3 regions of the Serratia sp. NFX21 genome follow, and region 2 is predicted to be linked to each of the others. Evidence: predicted binding sites of a transcription regulator. Region 2 holds the regulator's gene; each other region holds the start of a gene.
The links. The regulator sigma-54, encoded in region 2, starts transcription at its own class of promoters, with help from an activator protein. The targets are predictions, from matches to a motif close to GTTGGCACANNTTTCGCTNT.

Region 1 (7,305 bases), 170 kb from region 2:
CCTGGCTGTCTATGCCTTCCCACATCGTTTCCCACTTAACCATGACTTTGGGACCTTAGCTGGCGGTCTGGGTTGTTTCCCTCTTCACGACGGACGTTAGCACCCGCCGTGTGTCTCCCGTGATAACATTCTTCGGTATTCGGAGTTTGCATCGGTTTGGTAAGCCGGGATGGCCCCCTAGCCGAAACAGTGCTCTACCCCCGAAGATGAGTTCACGAGGCGCTACCTAAATAGCTTTCGGGGAGAACCAGCTATCTCCCGGTTTGATTGGCCTTTCACCCCCAGCCACAAGTCATCCGCTAATTTTTCAACATTAGTCGGTTCGGTCCTCCAGTTAGTGTTACCCAACCTTCAACCTGCCCATGGCTAGATCACCGGGTTTCGGGTCTATACCTTGCAACTATTCGCCCAGTTAAGACTCGGTTTCCCTACGGCTCCCCTATACGGTTAACCTTGCTACAAAATATAAGTCGCTGACCCATTATACAAAAGGTACGCAGTCACCCAACAAAGTAGGCTCCCACTGCTTGTACGTACACGGTTTCAGGTTCTATTTCACTCCCCTCGCCGGGGTTCTTTTCGCCTTTCCCTCACGGTACTGGTTCACTATCGGTCAGTCAGGAGTATTTAGCCTTGGAGGATGGTCCCCCCATATTCAGACAGGATGTCACGTGTCCCGCCCTACTCATCGAACTCACAATTAATGCATTTTAGTGTACGGGACTATCACCCTTTACTGTGCGACTTTCCAGACGCTTCCACTAACACAAGAACTGATTCAGGTTCTGGGCTCCTCCCCGTTCGCTCGCCGCTACTGGGGGAATCTCGGTTGATTTCTTTTCCTCGGGGTACTTAGATGTTTCAGTTCCCCCGGTTCGCCTCATACGACTATGTATTCATCGTATGATAGTGCAACGAATTGCACTGGGTTTCCCCATTCGGGTATCGCCGGTTATAACGGTTTATATCACCTTACCGACGCTTATCGCAGATTAACACGCCCTTCATCGCCTCTGACTGCCTAGGCATCCACCGTGTACGCTTAGTCACTTAACCTCACAACCCAAAAGTGTTTCCACTTTCATGCTGCTACATTTGAGAGACTCTATGACAGGGTACTCCTTACTCCAATACTTCTACGGAGGAGTAAGTTTCAGCTGTCATGTTTCAATTTTCAGCTTGTTCCAGATTGTTAAAGAGCAATATCTTAAACACGACTCGTTAAAGTCATCTTTAAGATGTTTTCGGTGCAGCAAGCACCGGTGATAATGTCTTTCACTCATTATCGGAATGGCGTCCCCAAGGGGATTCGAACCCCTGTTACAGCCGTGAAAGGGCAGTGTCCTAGGCCTCTAGACGATGGGGACACGAAATTCCGATTAGACTCACGTCTTAATCGGTTCGTATCAGCATGAGTCAGAGACTCATTACATCAACAGGTAGCGCTTTTGCTCATTACTTTTTCATCAGACAATCTGTGTGAGCACTTCACGCAATCAATATCATTAGGTAAGGAGGTGATCCAACCGCAGGTTCCCCTACGGTTACCTTGTTACGACTTCACCCCAGTCATGAATCACAAAGTGGTAAGCGCCCTCCCGAAGGTTAAGCTACCTACTTCTTTTGCAACCCACTCCCATGGTGTGACGGGCGGTGTGTACAAGGCCCGGGAACGTATTCACCGTAGCATTCTGATCTACGATTACTAGCGATTCCGACTTCACGGAGTCGAGTTGCAGACTCCGATCCGGACTACGACGTACTTTATGAGGTCCGCTGGCTCTCGCGAGTTCGCTTCTCTTTGTATACGCCATTGTAGCACGTGTGTAGCCCTACTCGTAAGGGCCATGATGACTTGACGTCATCCCCACCTTCCTCCGGTTTATCACCGGCAGTCTCCTTTGAGTTCCCACCATTACGTGCTGGCAACAAAGGATAAGGGTTGCGCTCGTTGCGGGACTTAACCCAACATTTCACAACACGAGCTGACGACAGCCATGCAGCACCTGTCTCAGAGTTCCCGAAGGCACTAAGCTATCTCTAGCGAATTCTCTGGATGTCAAGAGTAGGTAAGGTTCTTCGCGTTGCATCGAATTAAACCACATGCTCCACCGCTTGTGCGGGCCCCCGTCAATTCATTTGAGTTTTAACCTTGCGGCCGTACTCCCCAGGCGGTCGACTTAACGCGTTAGCTCCGGAAGCCACGCCTCAAGGGCACAACCTCCAAGTCGACATCGTTTACAGCGTGGACTACCAGGGTATCTAATCCTGTTTGCTCCCCACGCTTTCGCACCTGAGCGTCAGTCTTTGTCCAGGGGGCCGCCTTCGCCACCGGTATTCCTCCAGATCTCTACGCATTTCACCGCTACACCTGGAATTCTACCCCCCTCTACAAGACTCTAGCTTGCCAGTTTCAAATGCAGTTCCCACGTTAAGCGCGGGGATTTCACATCTGACTTAACAAACCGCCTGCGTGCGCTTTACGCCCAGTAATTCCGATTAACGCTTGCACCCTCCGTATTACCGCGGCTGCTGGCACGGAGTTAGCCGGTGCTTCTTCTGCGAGTAACGTCAATGCAATGTGCTATTAACACACTACCCTTCCTCCTCGCTGAAAGTGCTTTACAACCCGAAGGCCTTCTTCACACACGCGGCATGGCTGCATCAGGCTTGCGCCCATTGTGCAATATTCCCCACTGCTGCCTCCCGTAGGAGTCTGGACCGTGTCTCAGTTCCAGTGTGGCTGGTCATCCTCTCAGACCAGCTAGGGATCGTCGCCTAGGTGAGCCATTACCCCACCTACTAGCTAATCCCATCTGGGCACATCTGATGGCGTGAGGCCCGAAGGTCCCCCACTTTGGTCCGAAGACGTTATGCGGTATTAGCTACCGTTTCCAGTAGTTATCCCCCTCCATCAGGCAGTTTCCCAGACATTACTCACCCGTCCGCCGCTCGTCACCCAGAGAGCAAGCTCTCTTGTGCTACCGCTCGACTTGCATGTGTTAGGCCTGCCGCCAGCGTTCAATCTGAGCCATGATCAAACTCTTCAATTAAAAGCTTGATTTGCTTCAACTCGTGAAGCGATGCTCGAAAATAACTTTCGTAATAGTCATTCAGTTGGACAAGCCAACGAAACAACTTATTGCTTGGTCACTCTTCAAGACTTGATATTTTTTCGAACCCGAAGGTTCTGGATATCGTCTTGTGGAGTGCCCACACAGATTGTCTGATAAATTGTTAAAGAGCAGTGAGTTAGCCGCCGTAGCTTGCTATCTCGAGGTGGCGTATATTACGCTTTCCTCTTTCAGAGTCAACCCCTAATTTTCAGGATTTTTTCTCTTTCTTCCCGGCCGCTATGTGAAGTGAATCACTTGCGCCGTGTCGATGGAGGCGCATTATAGGGAACCGAGTTTTTTGCACAACCCCTTTTTTGATCTTTTCTTACTGTTTGCACACTTTTCGGCCCTTTCGGGTGGATCTTGCGCGATCAGGGCCGTTTTCCGCAGGATCCATCACTTCAGTTGGTTGTAATTCCACCACCAACGTCTAGTATTGCCGGTAAATATGATCCCGATGCGAGCCTATTACCATGTCTGATGCAGTACGTTCTTATCTTCATTACTCTCCTAAACTGGGCCTGCGCGTCATGATCGACCCTTCCAGTGTGGTGATCGGTAACGTTGAGCTGGCCGATGACGTCAGTATCTGGCCGTTGGTTGCTATCCGCGGAGATGTGAACGCAGTAAAAATCGGTGCACGCAGCAATATTCAGGATGGCAGCGTGTTACACGTAACCCATAAGTCTGAATATAACCCTGAGGGTTACCCATTATTGATCGGTGAAGACGTTACTGTTGGGCACAAGGCCATGTTGCATGGCTGCGCGATTGGCAATCGGGTGCTGGTAGGTATGGGATCGATCCTGTTGGATGGTGCAGTAATAGAAGATGATGTGATGATTGGTGCCGGCAGCCTGGTTGCACCGGGTAAACGCCTGGAGAGCGGCTATCTCTATATGGGCAGCCCGGCACGCCAGGTTCGCCCATTGACCGCTGCGGAACGGGAAGGGTTGCTTTACTCTTCTACTAACTATGTACGTTGGAAAGACGAATATTTGTCAGAGGATATCTGACAGGCGCCCGTTCCCGCTCAGGGGAACGGGCTCAGAGTTACACTGCCAGTTCGTGACGCAGCTGGCGCAATACCGGTTCGATCTCCGGCATCACACCATGCCACAGCAGGAACGCATGCGCGGCCTGCCCCACCAGCATCCCTAAACCGTCGGCATATTCTGTGGCACCCTGTTGCTGCGCCCAGGCCAGAAACGGAGTTAATCCCTGCTGATAAAACATGTCATAACAACGCGTATGGCCATTGACCGTACCAACCGGTAGCGCCGGGATGTCACCGCTGATACCGGATGCCGTAGCGTTAATCACTAAATCAAACCGCTGTTGATCAAGTTGATCCAGGGGTAACGCGGATATTTCACCCAGATGCTGGAACACCTGCGCCAATGTCTGCGCACGGCTAAAAGTACGGTTGGTGATCACCACTTCACAACCAAAAGACAGTAGCGGCAAGATCGCGCCACGTGCCGCGCCACCAGCCCCCACCAACAGGATACGATCCTTGGGTTGGATCAACCCCTGACGTTCAAGATCGGTCAGCAGGCCGATCCCGTCAGTGTTGTCACCCAGTAACCCACCGTCTGGCAGTATCTTCAAGGTATTTACCGCACCGGCCAGCGAGGCTCGTTGACTCAGTTCGGTCGCCGCTTCATAAGCATTTTCTTTAAAAGGCACCGTGACGTTCGCTCCCTTGCCACCCGCCTGAATAAACGTCTGCAAAGTGGTTTCGAAACCATCCAGTGGTGCCAGCACAGTGCCATAGGGATGTTCTATCCCTGTTTGCGCGGCAAATAGCGCATGAATACGCGGTGACTTGCTGTGGCCGATAGGATTACCGAATACTGCAAACTTCTCCATGCACGTTGCCTCTAGCCTTGACGGATCTGCTCACCGGTCAGGACATCTCTGATTTCGGAAGGGTTAAGACGGCCACCGACGCTGCCGGCCAGCAGCGGGAAAGCGGCACCAAACTGCTGCTGTACTTCATCGGCACTACGGCAAGGTTCCTGCCCGCTGAGGTTGGCGCTGGTCGATACCAGCGGTTTGCCAAACTGCCGACAAAGTTGCTGTACCAACGGATGATCGCTAACACGTACAGCCAACGAATTGAAACGGCCGGTCAGCAAACGCGAGGTTTCCGACCGGGCAGGGATCACCCAGGTCACCGGCCCCGGCCAGCTGGCAAACATCGTAGCGCGTTGCTGTTCGTTCAACGCGGTGTCATCTATATAAGGTGTTAACTGTGCGTAATCCGCTGCAATCAGGATCAATCCTTTTTCCCATGGGCGCTGTTTCAGTGCCAATAAGGCATTAACCGCCTGCTCGCTGTCGGGATCGCAACCCAGGCCAAACACCGCCTCGGTCGGATAGGCAATGACCTGTTGATTATGCAGTGCGTCAATAATTGGCGTGAAGATGGCTGTGGATTCTGAGCTCATGATGTCATTATTCTGTGGTTACTACGGGTTTCCCGCAAAGTTTACTGGCACAGCAAAGGGTTGGACCTTTCGCCGTGCGCTTTTCCATCAGCAACGGATAGTGGCAGTACTCACACTCACCGGCAACGGGTTTAAAATTGAGAACAAACTGGCATTCCGGGTAGCGATCGCAGGAGTGGAACACCTTGCCATAGCGCGATTTCCGCTGCAGCAATTTGCCCTGTTCGCACTGCGGACAGCTGATACTGGTTTCGTCAGGTTTATCGATAACCTCGGTGTGGTCGCACTCCGGGTAGTTACTGCAAGCGATAAACATGCCGTAACGTCCCTGGCGCAAGGCCAGCGTCGCCTGGCATTTTGGACATTCCTGTCCATCCAGCATTTTGACGATATGGCCATCGGCCTGCGCTTTCAGCGGCCGGATATGTTGGCATTCAGGGTAACGGGTACAGCCGAGGAAGGGGCCGTGGCGACCACTGCGGATCACCAGCTCGGCCCCGCATTCCGGACAGGGTTCATTTTGCCTGGCGGCAAAAATCGCGGCTTTTGTCATAACTTCTTCTATGCATGTTATCGGCTCAGTGCAGATAACCTTCGTTTACTTCAAACAACAGTTCTTCCATTTGCTGATAGGCACTTTCATATCCGGGAATATTAAACAGCACCATCAGCACCACCCATTTCAGATCTTCGAGATCGAATTCCGTGTTATCCAAAGCCATAACACGATCGATAACCATTTCACGGGTTTCGAGGTTCAATACCTGAATCTGCTCCAGGAACAGGAGGAAACCACGGCAACTGGCATCCAAACGCACGCCTTCTTCTTCGGTGTAAATCCGCATTGCCAGCGGATCGGCATCCATAAAATACGGCGCATTTTCGCCTTCCTGCAGGTCAGCGAGTTTTTCAAGCCAATTCAACGCGTTGTAGATATCATCCCGATGAAACCCCGCCTGAGCGAGATCATCAGTCAGTTGATCCTGATCGACGCGCATCTCTGGTTCATTGTGGATATAAGTTTCAAACAAGTACATCAGTACGTCGAACATGGCCTGCCCTCCTTATTCGGACATAGCCGCCGGGTACAGCTGCGATCCACCCTGCTAACTCCAGATCGAGTAATTTGATTACCACCTCTGGCACAGGTTGGCCGGCACGTTCAGCGACGACGTCAACAGGTGTCACCTCATCTCCTACGTTAGCCAACACATCGGCAAATGGCAATTCAACTTCGGCCTCTGACGCACAAATAGTTGTATTTTCGTTCAGTGACAGCCAATGCAGCCCACTTCCCAGTTGTTCAGCGATCTCTTTCGGGCCGGTAACCAGATAGGCTCCCTGTTGGATCAACCAATGCGTGCCCTCGCTCATCGGGTTGCCCAGCGCCCCAGGTAAAGCGAACACTTCACGCCCCTGCTCCAGCGCATAACGTGCGGTAATCAGCGTTCCACTACGCAAAGAGGCTTCAATCACCACCACACCCAGACTCAACCCACTAATGATACGGTTACGACGAGGAAAATGGTCGGGCATCGGCAGATCGGTGACCAGATATTCAGAGATCAACGCCCCACCGTTCTCAACAATTCGTTCTGCCAGGCGGCGATGTCGGCGCGGATAGATGTTGTCCAAGCCGCTGCCTAATACGGCTACCGTTCCTCCTTCCGCCGCCAGCGCCGCACGGTGGCAAATACTGTCAATTCCAAGCGCCAGACCACTGGTGATGGTAAACC
Region 2 (7,305 bases):
AGGTAGCTGCGGTTGTTGGTTTCCAGCATTGGCAACCACTGTTCGAGATAGCTGCGGGTCTGGTAGATAAAATTGTGCACTTCGGTGTGGCGATCGAGGAACGAGGCGACGGGTTTATCCAGACCGGTCATTGGGCGCAGTTTCGGATCCCAGTGCGGGTTAGGCAGGAAGCGCACGTCAAACACGTAATCGGCGTCGATTGGAATACCGTGCTTGAAACCAAAGGATTCGAACACCATGGTCAGTTCGCGCTCGCGTTTGCCCAACAGGCGGGTACGCAGCATTTCGGCCAGTTCATGCACTGACATTTCTGAGGTATCGATGATCAGATCGGCCCTGGAGCGCAGTGGCTCAAGCAGGTCGCTCTCTTCATCGATGGCGCTTTCCAGCGACAGGTTCTTGCTCGATAGCGGGTGCAGACGGCGAGTATCACTGTAGCGGCGAATCAGCGTATTACGATCGGCATCGAGGAACAGCAACTGCGGCGAAAAACTGTCCGGCAGTTGAGTCATCGCATATTCAAACACTTCCGGCGATTCCGGCATGTTACGTACGTCGATGCTTACCGCAGCGGAGCTATTGCGTTCCGCCAGCGTATTGGCAAGCTGCGGCAGCAGTACCACGGGCAGGTTATCAACGCAGTAAAAACCCATGTCTTCCAGCGCCCGTAAGGCGACGGATTTCCCTGAACCGGAACGGCCGCTGACAATCATCAGCACCATGTGGCAACTCCCCCTGGCATCTCAGTGGCGTTTATCGCCACCGTTAGAAACTTTAGGATCCCTGTCCGAACCGGGATCCATCGTGGCTAAACAGTATCGTTATCCGGGCTGGAAGTCACGCCAGCCGGGCGTTACTCGGTGATGATTTGGTAAAGCTCTTCGTCACTTTGCGCCGCACGCAGGCGGCGGCATACGGTTTTGTCGGCCAGGCGCTTGGCGACCAGCGACAGAGTATGCAAATGGGTTTTACATTGGTCGGCAGGTACCAGTAAGGCAAACAGCAGATCGACCGGCTGGTTATCAATGGCGTCAAAGGCGATAGGTTGGTCGAGACGGATAAACACGCCAACGGCCCGCAGTGTGTCCTCTTCCAGTTTGCCGTGGGGAATAGCGATACCATTGCCGATACCGGTACTGCCCATGCGCTCGCGGGTGAGAACCGCGTCAAATACTACCTGTGATGACAGGTTGAGCTGTTTTGCGGCCAGTTCGCTGATAATTTCCAAAGCCCGTTTCTTGCTGGTGCAATGGACGGAGCTTCTGGTGCACTCGATGTTTAACACCGAGCTTAATTGCATTGTTTCGTTGTTCATCTCATCTTCACTTAAAACCACACCAGCAAGCAGGAGGCTTGTGAGGTGATTTTTCGCCTTGTTTAACCCTTGATGGCTTATCGGCGCGATACCCATACAGGTAACGCGCCGATGGCCGAGGCTACGTTTGAGCCGTACCCGCTGACGGAAACGGCCCAGAATGTCAGTGTTGTTTCAGTTTGTCTTTATGTTTGTTCAATTGACGCGCCAGTTTGTCGATCAGGCTATCAATTGCAGCATACATGTTCTCGTCTTCCGAGGTGGCGTGCAACTCGCCTCCATTCACGTGCACCGTCGCTTCCGCAATCTGCTGCACTTTTTCCACACTAAGTACGACATACACCTGATTTATGCGATCAAAATACTGTTCGAGTTTGGCGAACTTGGTGTTCACGAACTCGCGCAAAGGTTCGGTGATTTCGATGTGGTGTCCGGTAATGTTGAGCTGCATAATGTCTTCCTTCTCAATAGAGGTCAAACCAACTGTTTACGCTGGTTGGACGGCGGGATGGACAAAGACTCTCGGTACTTGGCGACGGTACGCCGCGCCACGATGATCCCCTGGTCGGAGAGCAGGGTGGCCAGCTTGCTGTCGCTGAGCGGTTTGGCGGGGTTTTCCGCCGCGATCATTTTCTTGACCACTGCCCGGATCGCCGTAGAGGAAGCTTCGCCCCCGCTGTCGGTATTCACATGGCTGGAGAAGAAATATTTCAATTCGAAAATGCCGCGCGGACTGTGCAAAAACTTCTGCGTGGTCACGCGTGAAATTGTCGATTCATGCATCTCCACGGCCTGGGCAATATCTGCCAGCACCATGGGCTTCATAAATTCTGTGCCCTGTTCAAAGAACGCCTGTTGCTGCTCGACGATGCAGCGCGAAACTTTCAGCAGAGTGTCGTTTCGGCTTTCCAGACTTTTGATCAGCCATTTCGCTTCCTGCAAATTGCTGCGGATGTACTGCCCGTCACTGTCGTTACGTGCGCTATTGCCCATCGCGGCGTACTGCTGGTTGATCTTCAAGCGTGGAATGCTGTCGCTATTAAGCTCGACCGTCCAGACATCCTGCACTTTGCGCACCAGCACGTCCGGGATCACATACTCGGATTCGCCGGTGTTGATCGACTGACCCGGACGGGGATCCAATGACTGGATCAGCAACATCGCTTCTTTCAGTGTATCTTCTTTTGAGCGCGTTGTTCGCATCAGGCTGCGAAAGTCGTGGTTAGCCAGCAGGTCCAGATGCTCACTGATGATCAGGCGTGCCTCAGCCAGATAGGGCGTGTCTTTAGCGTACTGGGAAAGCTGAACCAGCAGACAATCGCGCAGGTCGCGCGCGGCGACGCCAACTGGATCAAAACGCTGTACGCGCTTCAATACCGCTTCGACTTCGTCCATTGTCACATTATCGTCACCCAGGCTCTCCAGAATGTCTTCCAGCGGCACGGTGAGATAGCCGGTGTCGTCAACGGCGTCGACGATTGAGGTGGCAATAGCGGCATCGGTGTCGGAAAACGGCGTCAGATCCACTTGCCACATCAGGTAATCCTGCAGGGTCTGGGTGGTCTCGCCCTGATAAACCGGTAGCTCATCGTCACTGTAATCGGTGCGGGTACCGGACGGCGTACCGGCGGTGTAAATTTCGTCCCAGGTGGCGTCGAGCGGCAGCTCTTCGGGCATGTCCTTTTGTTCCAACGCCTCGCGGGTATCCAAACCTTCGGTTTCGACAGTTTCTTTGGCGTCGACTTCTTCGTGCAGGTCGCTCTGTTCAAGCAATGGGTTGCTCTCTAACGCCAGCTGTATCTCCTGCTGGAGCTCAAGCGTGGACAACTGCAGCAGGCGGATAGCCTGCTGGAGCTGGGGGGTCATGGCCAGTTGTTGGCTAAACCTGAGTTGCAAACCTTGCTTCATAATCTTCAGTCTACTTCCGTTAACAGTCGTCCATCAGGACGCGCTGGCACTCAGAGGCGGAATTCTTCGCCCAGATAAACGCGTTTCACCTGCTCATCGGCCAGAATAGCATCCGGCGTGCCGTGGGCAATCAGTTTGCCCTGGCTGACGATATAGGCGCGTTCACACACGTCCAGCGTTTCGCGCACGTTATGGTCGGTGATCAGCACGCCCAGGCCGCTGTCACGCAAGTGCTCGATAATTTTTTTAATGTCGATAACGGAAATCGGGTCAACCCCGGCGAACGGTTCATCCAGCAGGATGAATTTCGGATTCGCGGCCAGCGCGCGGGCGATCTCGACGCGGCGGCGTTCACCACCGGACAGCGCCTGGCCCAGGTTGTCGCGCAGGTGGGAGATATGGAATTCTTCCATCAGCTCTACCGCACGGTCTGCTCGCTGCTCGCTGCTGAGATCTTCACGGATCTCCAGCACGGCCATCAGGTTGTCATACACGCTGAGGCGGCGGAAGATAGAGGCTTCCTGCGGCAAATAACCGATGCCACGGCGCGCACGGGCGTGCAGCGGCAGCAGGCTGATGTCTTCTTCGTCAATCACGATACGCCCGGCATCACGCTGAACGATACCCACCACCATGTAGAAGGTGGTGGTCTTGCCGGCGCCGTTTGGCCCCAGCAGGCCGACGATCTCGCCGGATTTCACTTTCAGGCTGACGTCTTCAACAACTTTGCGGCCCTTGTAGGCTTTCGCCAGGTTTTCTGCGATGAGTGTAGCCATAAGTGATTAGTTACTCTTCTTTTGCCCGTTTTTGTCTTGCAACTGCGACGGTACCAGAACCGTAGTCACGCGTTTGCCTTTGTCGCTAAACGCCTGCATTTGCTGCTGTTGCACCAGATAGGTGATGCGATCGCCTTTTACGTTGCTGTCGAGCTGTTCCAGATAGGCATTCCCGGTCAGGGTCACCAACTGCGACGCCACATCGTAACGGACCTTCTGCGCGTGGCCTTTCACCGGCTTGCCGCTGTCTTGCATCTGATAGAAGGTCACCGGATTGCCAAAGGCTTCGATATAAGTTTTGTTCTGATCGCCGCCCGGACGGGTCACCACAACCTTGTCTGCCTTGATATCGATAGTGCCTTGCTTGATCACCACGTTATCGGTAAAGGTGCTGACGTTGCTCTGCATATCCAGAGACTGTTTCAGTGAGTCAATGCTTACCGGTTGGCTGGAGTCGGACTTCAGCGCCCAGGCGGGTGCGCTGGCGGCCAAAATCAAGCTGCCGATCAACAAATTACGGCTTGGTTTGTTGGTTCTGAATTTCATAGTTGGTCTTAACCTTATCAATCAGCTCAGCGGTTTTGGCCCGCAGGTTCCCACGCATTTTCATGCCGTTAGAGGTGAAGTTCGTCCCATAGAGCGTCACTTCGTCATCCGAAGCCACATCCTGGGTCACCAGGTTCACCTGAGCATTGTCTGTTTTAATTTTTTCCAGCTGTGAGGTGGTGGTCAGGCTGTTCACCTCGACATGGCCGTAAAGATACAGCATCCGGTCTTTAGTCAGTTTGGCGCGATCGGCGCGAACTGACCAGGTGGCCACCGCGTTTTCATCAAACAGCGTCATCACCGGCTGGGTAAACCAGCTTAATTCGTCGGCCTCATAGTACTTTACGTCTTCCGCCACCAGCTTATAGCTCAGCTTGCCGGTCGGATTGTACACTATGGTGACCGTGTGCTGGCTCTGATAAGTCGGGTCTTTACTGTTAGCCGGTCCCGGCATGGCATCATCATTGACATCCGTCATGTTCCAGCCAATCAGCGCCAATGCGATCACCGCCAGCAGGATGGTGATCCAAAGTTTGGTTTTACTCATATCGACAGCCCTTTGGCGTCCTCCAGCTTGTTCTGAGCCAAAAGAATAATGTCACACAGCTCGCGCACCGCACCGCGGCCGCCGGCAATGCGGGTAATATAGTGGGCTCGTGGCAGCAACAGAGGATGTGCATCTGCTACCGCGACCGCCAGGCCAACCTGGGCCATCACCGGCCAGTCGATCAGGTCGTCGCCGATATAGGCTACCTGATCTGCCGTTAGCGACAGTGTATCCAACAGTTCGCGGAAGGCCAAAAGCTTATCGGATTGCCCCTGATAAAGGTGGGTAATACCGAGGGTATTTGCGCGGTCTTCCAGGAGCTTGGCGGAGCGGCCGGTAATAATTGCCACTTCAATATCCGAGGTTTTCAGGCAGCGAATGCCGTAACCGTCGCGTACGTTAAACGCTTTTAGTTCTTCACCGTTGTTGCCCATGAAAATCAGGCCGTCTGACAGCACGCCATCGACATCACAAATCAGCAGGCGGATTTTACCGGCGCGCGCCATGACGTCTTGTTCTACAGGCCCGTAGCAGGTTTCAACCAGACTCATTGAGTTCTCTTCCATAATTAAACGACGCCGGCGCGCAGCATGTCATGCATATGTACCACACCCAGCAACTGGTCGCCATCGGCAACCAGCACTGAGGTGATATGACGTTGCTGCATCAGGTTCAGCGCGTCAACAGCCAGCAGGTTCGGACGCACTCGCACGCCACCGAGCGTCATGACATCGACGATCCTGGCCTCGTTGAGATTGATACCCATATCAAAAATCCGGCGCAGGTCACCATCGGTAAAGATACCGGCGATCTTCATCAGATCGTCACAGATGACCGTCATGCCCAGATTTTTGCGGGTGATTTCCAGCAGCGCGTCGCGCAGTGATGCATCGGCGCTGACGTGGGGAATTTCATCGCCGCTGTGCATGATATCACTCACGCGCAGCAGCAGTCGGCGGCCCAGAGCGCCACCAGGGTGTGACAACGCAAAATCTTCCGGCGTGAAACCGCGGGCTTTCAGCAGGGCGACGGCTAGCGCATCGCCCATCACCAGGGTGGCGGTGGTGCTGGTGGTCGGTGCCAGGCCGAGCGGGCAGGCTTCCTGTGGCACCTTGATGCACAGGTGAATATTCGCCGCTTTGCCCAGCGAGCTTTCCGGGTTGTTGGTCATGCAGATCAACGGGATTTGCTGGCGCTTCAATACCGGGATCAGCGCCTGGATTTCGTTGGACTCGCCGGAGTTGGAGATGGCGAGCACAATATCCTGTGCAGACACCATGCCCAGGTCACCGTGGCTGGCTTCCGCAGGGTGGACAAAGAACGAAGGCGTGCCGGTGCTGGCGAAGGTGGCGGCAATCTTGCAGCCGATATGGCCGGATTTGCCCATGCCCATCACCACCACTTTACCCGTGCATTCGGCGATCAACCCGCAGGCGCGGGTAAAGTCTGCATTGATGTATTGATCGAGCTGAGCCAGCCCGTCACGCTCAATCTGCAGCACTTCTTTGCCTGCCTGCTGAAAATCAAAGCCTGGTTGCAACTGAATGTTCGACATACTCATTCCCGCTCGTCGGTTTAGCCGAAAGTACTGAAAGGGTTAAAAAACAGCACCGCAAGATACGCAATAAAGCCACATAATAACAGAGCCCCTGCCAGATGACCGATGCGATGTTTACGCCCAACGCACAAGGCGGTGAGCACAATGCTGACCGCCAGCATCACCCAGTAATCGCGGTGGAAGGCGGCGCCATCGACACTGCCAGGGGACAGCAGGGCGGGGACACCCAGCACTATCACCGTATTGAAAATGTTGGAGCCGATGATATTGCCAATTGCCATATCATCCTCACCCTTTAGTGCTCCGGCGATGGAGGTCGCCAGCTCCGGCAGGCTGGTGCCGACAGCGATAAGGGTCAGGCCGACCACCAGCTCACTCATACCGAAAAAGTGCGCGATCACCGTGGCGTTATCGACCACCATTTTGGAAGACAGCGGCAGAATGATAAACGCCAGCACCAGCCACAGCACCGCCACGGTGTTGCTGCTGTCCTGCGGCAGCTCGGCCATTTGTTCCACGGTCAGGCTGTCGTTGCCTTCACGCTGTGCCAGCCGGGCAATTTTCAACATCAGCAGAATGAAGATGGCGGCGGCGGCCAACAGCACCACGCCATCCAGCCGACTTAGCGTGCCGTCCATCAGCACGAAACCGCACA
Region 3 (7,305 bases), 1.8 Mb from region 2:
AGTTACACCAGCGTTTTAAATCGGCGCAGGCGGCGTTCTCCAGCCTGAACGATCAGGCGCAGGAAAGCATGACCAGTATCCGCATGATCAAGGCGTTCGGGCTGGAAGATCATCAGTCCAATCAGTTTGCCGAAGTGGCCGCCCAGACCGGGGCCAAAAACATGCACGTAGCGCGGGTGGATGCCCGTTTCGACCCGACGATTTACATCGCCATCGGTACTGCCAATCTGCTGGCTATCGGCGGCGGCAGCTGGATGGTGGTGAACGGTACTCTGACTCTGGGCCAACTGACCAGCTTTGTGATGTACCTCGGCCTGATGATTTGGCCAATGTTGGCGCTGGCCTGGATGTTCAACATCGTTGAACGTGGCAGCGCGGCCTATAGCCGTATCCGCAGCCTGCTGGATGAAGCGCCGGCAGTGACGGACGGCGATCAAGCCTTGCCGGCTGGGCGTGGCAATCTGGCAATCGACATTCGCGCATTTCACTATCCGGGCAATACCCACCCGGCGCTGCACGATGTGGTGCTGAAGCTGGAGCCGGGGCAAATGCTCGGCCTGTGCGGCCCGACCGGTGCCGGTAAATCGACGCTGCTGTCACTGATCCAGCGCCAATTTGATGTTGATGACGGCCAGATCAGCTATCAGGGGCTGCCGCTGACCCAGGTGAAACTCGACGATTGGCGTTCGCGGTTGTCCGTGGTCAGCCAGACACCGTTCTTATTCTCAGACAGCGTGGCGAACAACATCGCGCTGGGCAACCCAGGGGCGACGCAGGAACAGATTGAGCGTGCGGCCCGCCTGGCCAGCGTGCATGAAGATATTTTGCGCTTGCCGCAAGGCTATGAAACCGAGGTGGGTGAGCGTGGCGTGATGCTTTCCGGTGGTCAGAAACAGCGTATTTCCATCGCACGCGCCCTGTTGCTGGACGCGGAAATCCTGATCCTCGACGACGCGCTGTCGGCGGTGGATGGCCGTACCGAACACCAGATCCTGCATAACCTGCGCAGCTGGGGGCAAAACCGCACGGTGATTATCAGCGCGCACCGGCTTTCGGCATTGACCGAAGCCAGCGAGATTTTGGTGATCCAGCACGGCGGCGTGGCTCAGCGTGGTGAACATGCGTCACTGGCGGCCCAACCGGGCTGGTATCGCGATATGTACCGCTATCAGCAACTGGAAGCGGCGCTGGACGAGGCACCGGAAAGCGGCGAGGAGATACTAGCCAATGAATAAGATGCAAAAGCTGTGGCCGACGCTGAAACGGTTGCTGGCTTATGGATCGCCGTACCGCAAACCCTTGGGGCTGGCGGTGTTGATGCTGTGGGTCGCGGCGGCGGCGGAAGTCGCCGGACCGATCCTGGTCAGCTACTTTATCGATAACTACGTTGCCAAAGGGCAGTTGCCGCTGACTATCGTCTGCGGGCTGGCGGCGGCCTATATTCTGCTGGAGCTGTTGGCGGCGGCGCTGCACTATTTTCAGGCGTTGCTGTTTAACCAGGCGGCGGTCGGGGTGGTTCAACGTCTGCGAACGGACGTGATGGATGCCGCATTACGCCAGCCGCTGAGCGCTTTTGATACTCAGCCGGTCGGGCAGTTGATCTCCCGGGTGACCAATGACACCGAGGTGATCAAAGATCTGTACGTGATGGTGGTGTCTACGGTGCTGAAAAGCGCTGCGCTGATTGGCGCTATGCTGGTGGCGATGTTCAGCCTCGACTGGCGCATGGCGTTGGTGGCGATCTGCATCTTCCCGGCGGTATTCGTGGTGATGGGCATTTACCAATACTACAGCATCCCTATTGTACGCCGGGTGCGTAGCTATCTGGCCGACATCAACGACGGTTTTAACGAAGTGATTAACGGCATGGGCGTGATCCAGCAGTTCCGCCAGCAGATCCGCTTCGGCGAGCGCATGAGCGCTGCCAGCCGTTCCCACTATACCGCGCGTATGCAAACGCTGCGGTTGGACGGTTTCCTGCTACGGCCGCTGCTCAGTCTGTTTTCGGCGCTGGTGTTGTGCGGCCTGCTGATGCTGTTCGGTTTCAGCGGCGAAGGGGCGATCGGCGTCGGTGTGCTGTATGCCTTTATCAACTATCTGGGGCGTTTGAATGAGCCGTTGATTGAGTTGACGTCGCAGCAGTCGATTTTGCAGCAGGCGGTGGTGGCCGGTGAGCGTATTTTCGAACTGATGGATCGCCGCCAGCAGAGCTACGGGACGGATGCTCGTCCGCTGGAGAGCGGCCGTATTGATATTGACGACCTGAGTTTTTCCTACCGTGATGACAAAAAGGTGCTGCAGCATATTTCGCTGTCGGTGCCTTCACGCGGCTTCGTGGCGCTGGTCGGCCATACCGGCAGCGGCAAGAGCACGCTGGCCAATCTGCTGATGGGCTATTACCCGGTCGATCAGGGGGAAGTGCGTCTCGACGGACGGCCTCTGTCCAGCCTTTCACACGCTACCCTGCGCCAGGGCATCGCTATGGTGCAGCAGGATCCGGTGGTGATTGCCGAATCGGTACTGGCCAACGTCACTCTGGGGCGTAATATCAGTGAAGAGGCGGTCTGGCAGGCTTTGGAAAGGGTGCAACTGGCTGAGTTGGTTCGCTCTTTCCCTGAAGGCATTCACACCCGGCTGGGCGAGCAGGGTAATAACCTGTCGGTGGGTCAGAAGCAGCTATTGGCGATGGCCAGGGTACTGGTACAGGCACCGAAGATCCTGATCCTCGACGAAGCCACCGCCAACATTGACTCGGGTACGGAACAAGCTATTCAGCGGGCGCTGAGTTTGATCCGCGAGCACACCACGCTGGTAGTGATCGCTCACCGTTTGTCGACCATTGTTGATGCCGATTCGATTCTGGTGTTGCACCGTGGTCAGGCTGTCGAGCAGGGTAACCATCAGCAACTGCTGGCGCAGCAGGGGCGTTACTACCAGATGTATCAGCTACAACTGGTGGGTGAAGAGCTGGCAGCCGCCAACCGCGAAGAAACACAAACTGCATGATCTATGAGGCCGCTTGAGCGGCCTCTTTCTTTTCCCGCCACGCACCATAAACAGGCATCGCTGCGTTTTAAATCCCTTTCTCTGCACTTTTTCGACGCGTCACGCACCAAAGTAGTGCGCAATATTTAATCAATTCCCTGTGCGATAGCCTGCCATTGGCTAGCGGCGTTGCGTTACACCCCTGCCTGGTCGGTTAATTTGCTGAATTAGCGTACCAATCCATTTATGGCATAGCCTTTGCTTTATAAGACTCGTACCAGGGGTGAGTTTGGGCTTAATTCGTGGAGGGGCAATATGAAGCTGGTGACCGTGGTGATTAAACCATTCAAGCTGGAGGACGTGCGTGAAGCCCTATCCTCTGTGGGTATTCAGGGGCTGACCGTAAGCGAAGTAAAAGGCTTTGGTCGCCAGAAGGGGCATGCTGAGCTCTATCGTGGAGCCGAATACAGCGTCAACTTCTTACCTAAGGTAAAAATCGACATCGCTATCGCCGACGATCAGTTAGACGAAGTGGTCGATGTTATCAGTAAAGCGGCCTACACCGGCAAAATCGGTGATGGCAAAATTTTCGTTGCCGAATTGCAACGTGTCATTCGCATTCGCACCGGCGAAACAGACGAAGCAGCACTGTAATCACTGGCTCAGTAAAGTAATGGGGATGGATTGATAATGAAAAAACTTTTATCCATGTTGGGCCTGAGTACGGTAACCATGGTTCCTTCTTTGGCACTGGCCGCTCCGGCGGTCGCAGACAAGGCGGATAACGCCTTCATGATGATTTGCACCGCTTTGGTGCTGTTCATGACCCTGCCGGGTGTCGCTCTGTTTTACGGTGGTTTGCTGCGTTCCAAAAACGTGCTCTCCATGTTGACCCAGGTCACCGTTACCTTTGCCTTGGTGTGCGTGCTGTGGGTGCTTTATGGCTACAGCCTGGCTTTCAGCGAAGGTAACGCCTTCTTCGGCGGTTTCCAGACGGCGATGCTCAAAGGCATTGGCATCGACAGCGTCACCGGGACCTTTAGCCAGATGATCCACGTGGCGTTCCAGTGTTCGTTCGCCTGTATTACCGTTGCGCTGGTGGTGGGCGGCTTTGCCGAGCGTATCCGCTTCTCTGCGGTGGTGATCTTCGCAGCCATCTGGTTCACCATTTCTTACCTGCCGATTGCCCACATGGTGTGGGGCGGCGGCTTCCTGGCCGCTGATGGCGCGTTGGACTTTGCCGGCGGTACCGTTGTGCACATCAACGCAGCGAGTGCCGGTCTGGTTGGCGCTTACCTGCTGGGCAAGCGTGCCGGTTTCGGTAAGGAAGCTTTCAAACCGCACAACCTGCCCATGGTGTTTACCGGGGCTTCCATCCTGTATATCGGCTGGTTCGGCTTTAACGCCGGTTCTGCCAGCGCGGCTAACGGCATTGCGGCCCTGGCGTTCCTGAATACCGTGGTGGCGACTGCCGGCGCGATCCTCTCCTGGACCTTTGCCGAGTGGATTGTTCGTGGCAAGCCTTCGTTGTTGGGCGCCTGTTCCGGCATGATCGCCGGGCTGGTTGCCATCACGCCGGCTGCAGGCACCGTGGGTATTGGCGGGGCGTTGATTATCGGCCTGATTGGCGGTATCGCCGGTCTGTGGGGCGTGGTCACGCTGAAGAAATGGCTGAAGGTAGATGATACCTGCGACGTGTTCGGTGTGCATGGCGTGTGCGGTATCGTCGGTTGCCTGCTGACTGGGGTATTCACCTCGGCCTCGTTGGGCGGTACCGGCTACGCCGAGGGCGTCACCATGGGCCATCAGGTGTGGATCCAGTTGTTGAGCGTAGTGATCACGCTGGTGTGGTCTGGTGTAGCGGCCTTTATCGCCTTTAAAGTGGCAGGGGCCATCGTCGGGCTGCGCGTACCGGAAGAGCAGGAACGCGAAGGTCTGGACGTCAACAGCCATGGCGAGAGTGCCTATAACCAATAAGCCTTGAAGAAGGGCAGTGCGCTAAAATAACTCGAAAAATAATGATGATGCAAAAAGGGCGATGTCACCATCGCCCTTTTTTTTGGCCTGCGTTTATCAGGCTTCGCGCTGGCGGATCACGCCTTCCTGTACCGTGGTGGCAACCAATACGCCGTCACGGGTATAGAATTGACCGCGTACAAATCCACGGGCGCCGGAGGCGGACGTGCTTTCCACCACGTACAGCAGCCAGTCATCCATGCGGAATGGGCGGTGGAACCACATTGAGTGATCGATGGTTGCCACCTGCATGCCCGGCTCCAGGAAACCGACGCCGTGCGGCTGCAGCGCCGTCGGCAGGAAGTTGAAGTCAGACGCATAACCCAGCAGGTACTGATGGATGCGCAGATCGTCCGGCATGGTGCCGTTGGCGCGGAACCATACGTAGCGGTGCGGTTCTTCCACACTGCCTTTCAGCGGATTGTGGAATTTGACCGGACGCATCTCAATCGGTTTCTGGCCGATAAACTTCTCACGCACCTTGTCCGGCAGCATATGCGACAGTTTTTGGGCAATGTCTGACTCAGACATCAGCCCTTCTGGCGGCGGCACGTCCGGCATGGTGTTCTGGTGTTCAAAGCCTTCTTCCGGACTTTGGAAAGAGGCGGTCATGTAGAAAATCGGTTTACCGTGCTGAATGGCGCTGACGCGACGGGCGCTGAAGCTGTTGCCATCGCGCAGAATTTCCACGTCATAAATGATTGGCTTACTGCTGTCGCCCGGACGCAGGAAATAGCTGTGGAACGAGTGGACGCTGCGCTCGGCAGGCACCGTTTGCTTGGCGGCATACAGCGCCTGACCCACCACCTGGCCGCCGAAGACCTGGCGTAATCCCAGATCTTCACTTTGGCCGCGGAACAGCCCTTCTTCAATTTTCTCCAGATCCAGCAGATCGAGGAGGTTTTGCAGTGCCTGGCTCATAAAGTTACTACCCTTTTAATAATCATTTTGCGCAGTGTGCGGAATATCACGGCAAGACGTCAATATATTGCGTTATGGCACAGAGAAAATTGACTGAATGCTGAGCGTTATTAGAGGGCTAAGTGATTAATAGGCAGGACTAAATGGATTTTTCAGTGTTTTGTGCTAAGTTTAATAGGTGCGGTGGTGAAAGCCACCAACATGTTGATAATAAAAAAGGAGAGCGATCCATGAAACTCTGGCAAATCGTAGGTGGAGCAGCTGCATTGACCCTCACCCTGGCGGGCTGTGCCCAAAAGAGTGCGAATGTGCCTGTACCAACAACGGGAAACCCGGCGATTGCGCAAACGCAGATTCAGGGCCCAGCGGTGACTGGCTCGGTTAACATTCGCCAGCGCATTGCGCTGCCGCCGGATGCAGTACTGACCGTCACGCTCTCTGATGCCTCGCTGGCGGATGCTCCGTCTAAAGTCATTGCCCAGCGTGCGGTTCGCACCGAGGGTAAACAGGCACCGTTTAATTTTGTCCTGCCGTACAACCCGGCCGATATTCAGCCTAATGCACGCATCATCCTGAGTGCGGCAATTACGGTAAATGGGCAGATGACCTTTATTACCGATACGATCCAGGAAGTGGTAAACCGTAACGGCACCCGTGCTGACCTGGTAATGGTCCCGGTGCAGGGCGTTGCGGTTCAGGCAGCCCCGGCAACCATGCCGTAAGCCGGCAGCACTGAAAGAGTAAACCTTCAACAGCCTTTGCGCTTCGGCCAAAGGCTGTTTTGTTTATTACCAGCGCCAGCCGTAAACCAGCAGATCCACCGTGCTGTGCGTGCCGAAGATAATCCCCTCTTCAAGCAACGCCTGACGCTGGCGCTGGAAGTCCTCTCCCTGCTGTGAAATTTGGCCGTGCCGGTTAATCACCCGATGCCAGGGCAGGCTGCTACCTTCTGGCAGGCGCCTTAATACGCCGCCGACCTGACGTGCGGCGCGTGGTGAACCGGCCAGCCGCGCCACTTCGCCATAGGTCGTGACCTTGCCATAGGGAATAGCGGCTATCACGTGGAACACGCGTTGGCTGAATGAGGCATCTTCTGGCTCCATTTCTGTTTTCCTGCTGCGGCAAAAACCAAGGATGAAAGTGTGCCACAGTCGAGGTGGGTAAGAAAACAGCGGTTGGCCCCGGTTGGCTTGCTATTTGGCTGGTCATCACCGATAATGCCCACCGCTTCAGAGTACAGAAGCCGTCAATGGGGGCCCTGTTGGTTCTCCCGCAACACTAACTTGTGAACTCGGTCAGATCCGGAAGGAAGCAGCCGTAGCAGGTGACGTGTGTGCCGGGATGTAGCTGGCAGGGCCTCCACCAATTTCAGTAACTGATTGA

Region 1: a site for sigma-54 is predicted at 3,447-3,466, ahead of ACNT1W_RS00025 (gamma carbonic anhydrase family protein). Genes of this name have one in related genera too.
Region 3: a site for sigma-54 is predicted at 3,231-3,250, ahead of glnK (P-II family nitrogen regulator). Genes of this name have one in related genera too.

Annotation. Positions count from the first base shown of each region.
Region 1 is NZ_CP183196.1:2,073-9,377, forward strand. Features, by position in the region: rRNA gene ACNT1W_RS00010 (23S ribosomal RNA) at 1-1,056, opposite strand, end outside; tRNA gene ACNT1W_RS00015 (tRNA-Glu) at 1,292-1,367, opposite strand; rRNA gene ACNT1W_RS00020 (16S ribosomal RNA) at 1,511-3,053, opposite strand; gene ACNT1W_RS00025 (gamma carbonic anhydrase family protein) at 3,590-4,132, shown strand; gene aroE (shikimate dehydrogenase) at 4,170-4,988, opposite strand; gene tsaC (L-threonylcarbamoyladenylate synthase type 1 TsaC) at 5,000-5,569, opposite strand; gene ACNT1W_RS00040 (type I DNA topoisomerase) at 5,577-6,122, opposite strand; gene smg (DUF494 family protein Smg) at 6,148-6,621, opposite strand; gene dprA (DNA-protecting protein DprA) at 6,593-7,305, opposite strand, start outside.
Region 2 is NZ_CP183196.1:5,078,947-5,086,251, reverse strand. Features, by position in the region: gene rapZ (RNase adapter RapZ) at 1-722, opposite strand, end outside; gene ptsN (PTS IIA-like nitrogen regulatory protein PtsN) at 854-1,315, opposite strand; gene hpf (ribosome hibernation promoting factor) at 1,479-1,766, opposite strand; gene rpoN (RNA polymerase factor sigma-54) at 1,790-3,223, opposite strand; gene lptB (LPS export ABC transporter ATP-binding protein) at 3,274-3,999, opposite strand; gene lptA (lipopolysaccharide ABC transporter substrate-binding protein LptA) at 4,006-4,545, opposite strand; gene lptC (LPS export ABC transporter periplasmic protein LptC) at 4,514-5,092, opposite strand; gene kdsC (3-deoxy-manno-octulosonate-8-phosphatase KdsC) at 5,089-5,643, opposite strand; gene kdsD (arabinose-5-phosphate isomerase KdsD) at 5,661-6,647, opposite strand; gene ACNT1W_RS23775 (calcium/sodium antiporter) at 6,668-7,305, opposite strand, start outside.
Region 3 is NZ_CP183196.1:1,595,669-1,602,973, forward strand. Features, by position in the region: gene ACNT1W_RS07485 (SmdA family multidrug ABC transporter permease/ATP-binding protein) at 1-1,235, shown strand, start outside; gene ACNT1W_RS07490 (SmdB family multidrug efflux ABC transporter permease/ATP-binding protein) at 1,228-3,006, shown strand; gene glnK (P-II family nitrogen regulator) at 3,301-3,639, shown strand; gene amtB (ammonium transporter AmtB) at 3,676-4,962, shown strand; gene tesB (acyl-CoA thioesterase II) at 5,059-5,922, opposite strand; gene ACNT1W_RS07510 (YbaY family lipoprotein) at 6,153-6,644, shown strand; gene ACNT1W_RS07515 (MGMT family protein) at 6,711-7,025, opposite strand; RNA gene ffs (signal recognition particle sRNA small type) at 7,182-7,278, shown strand.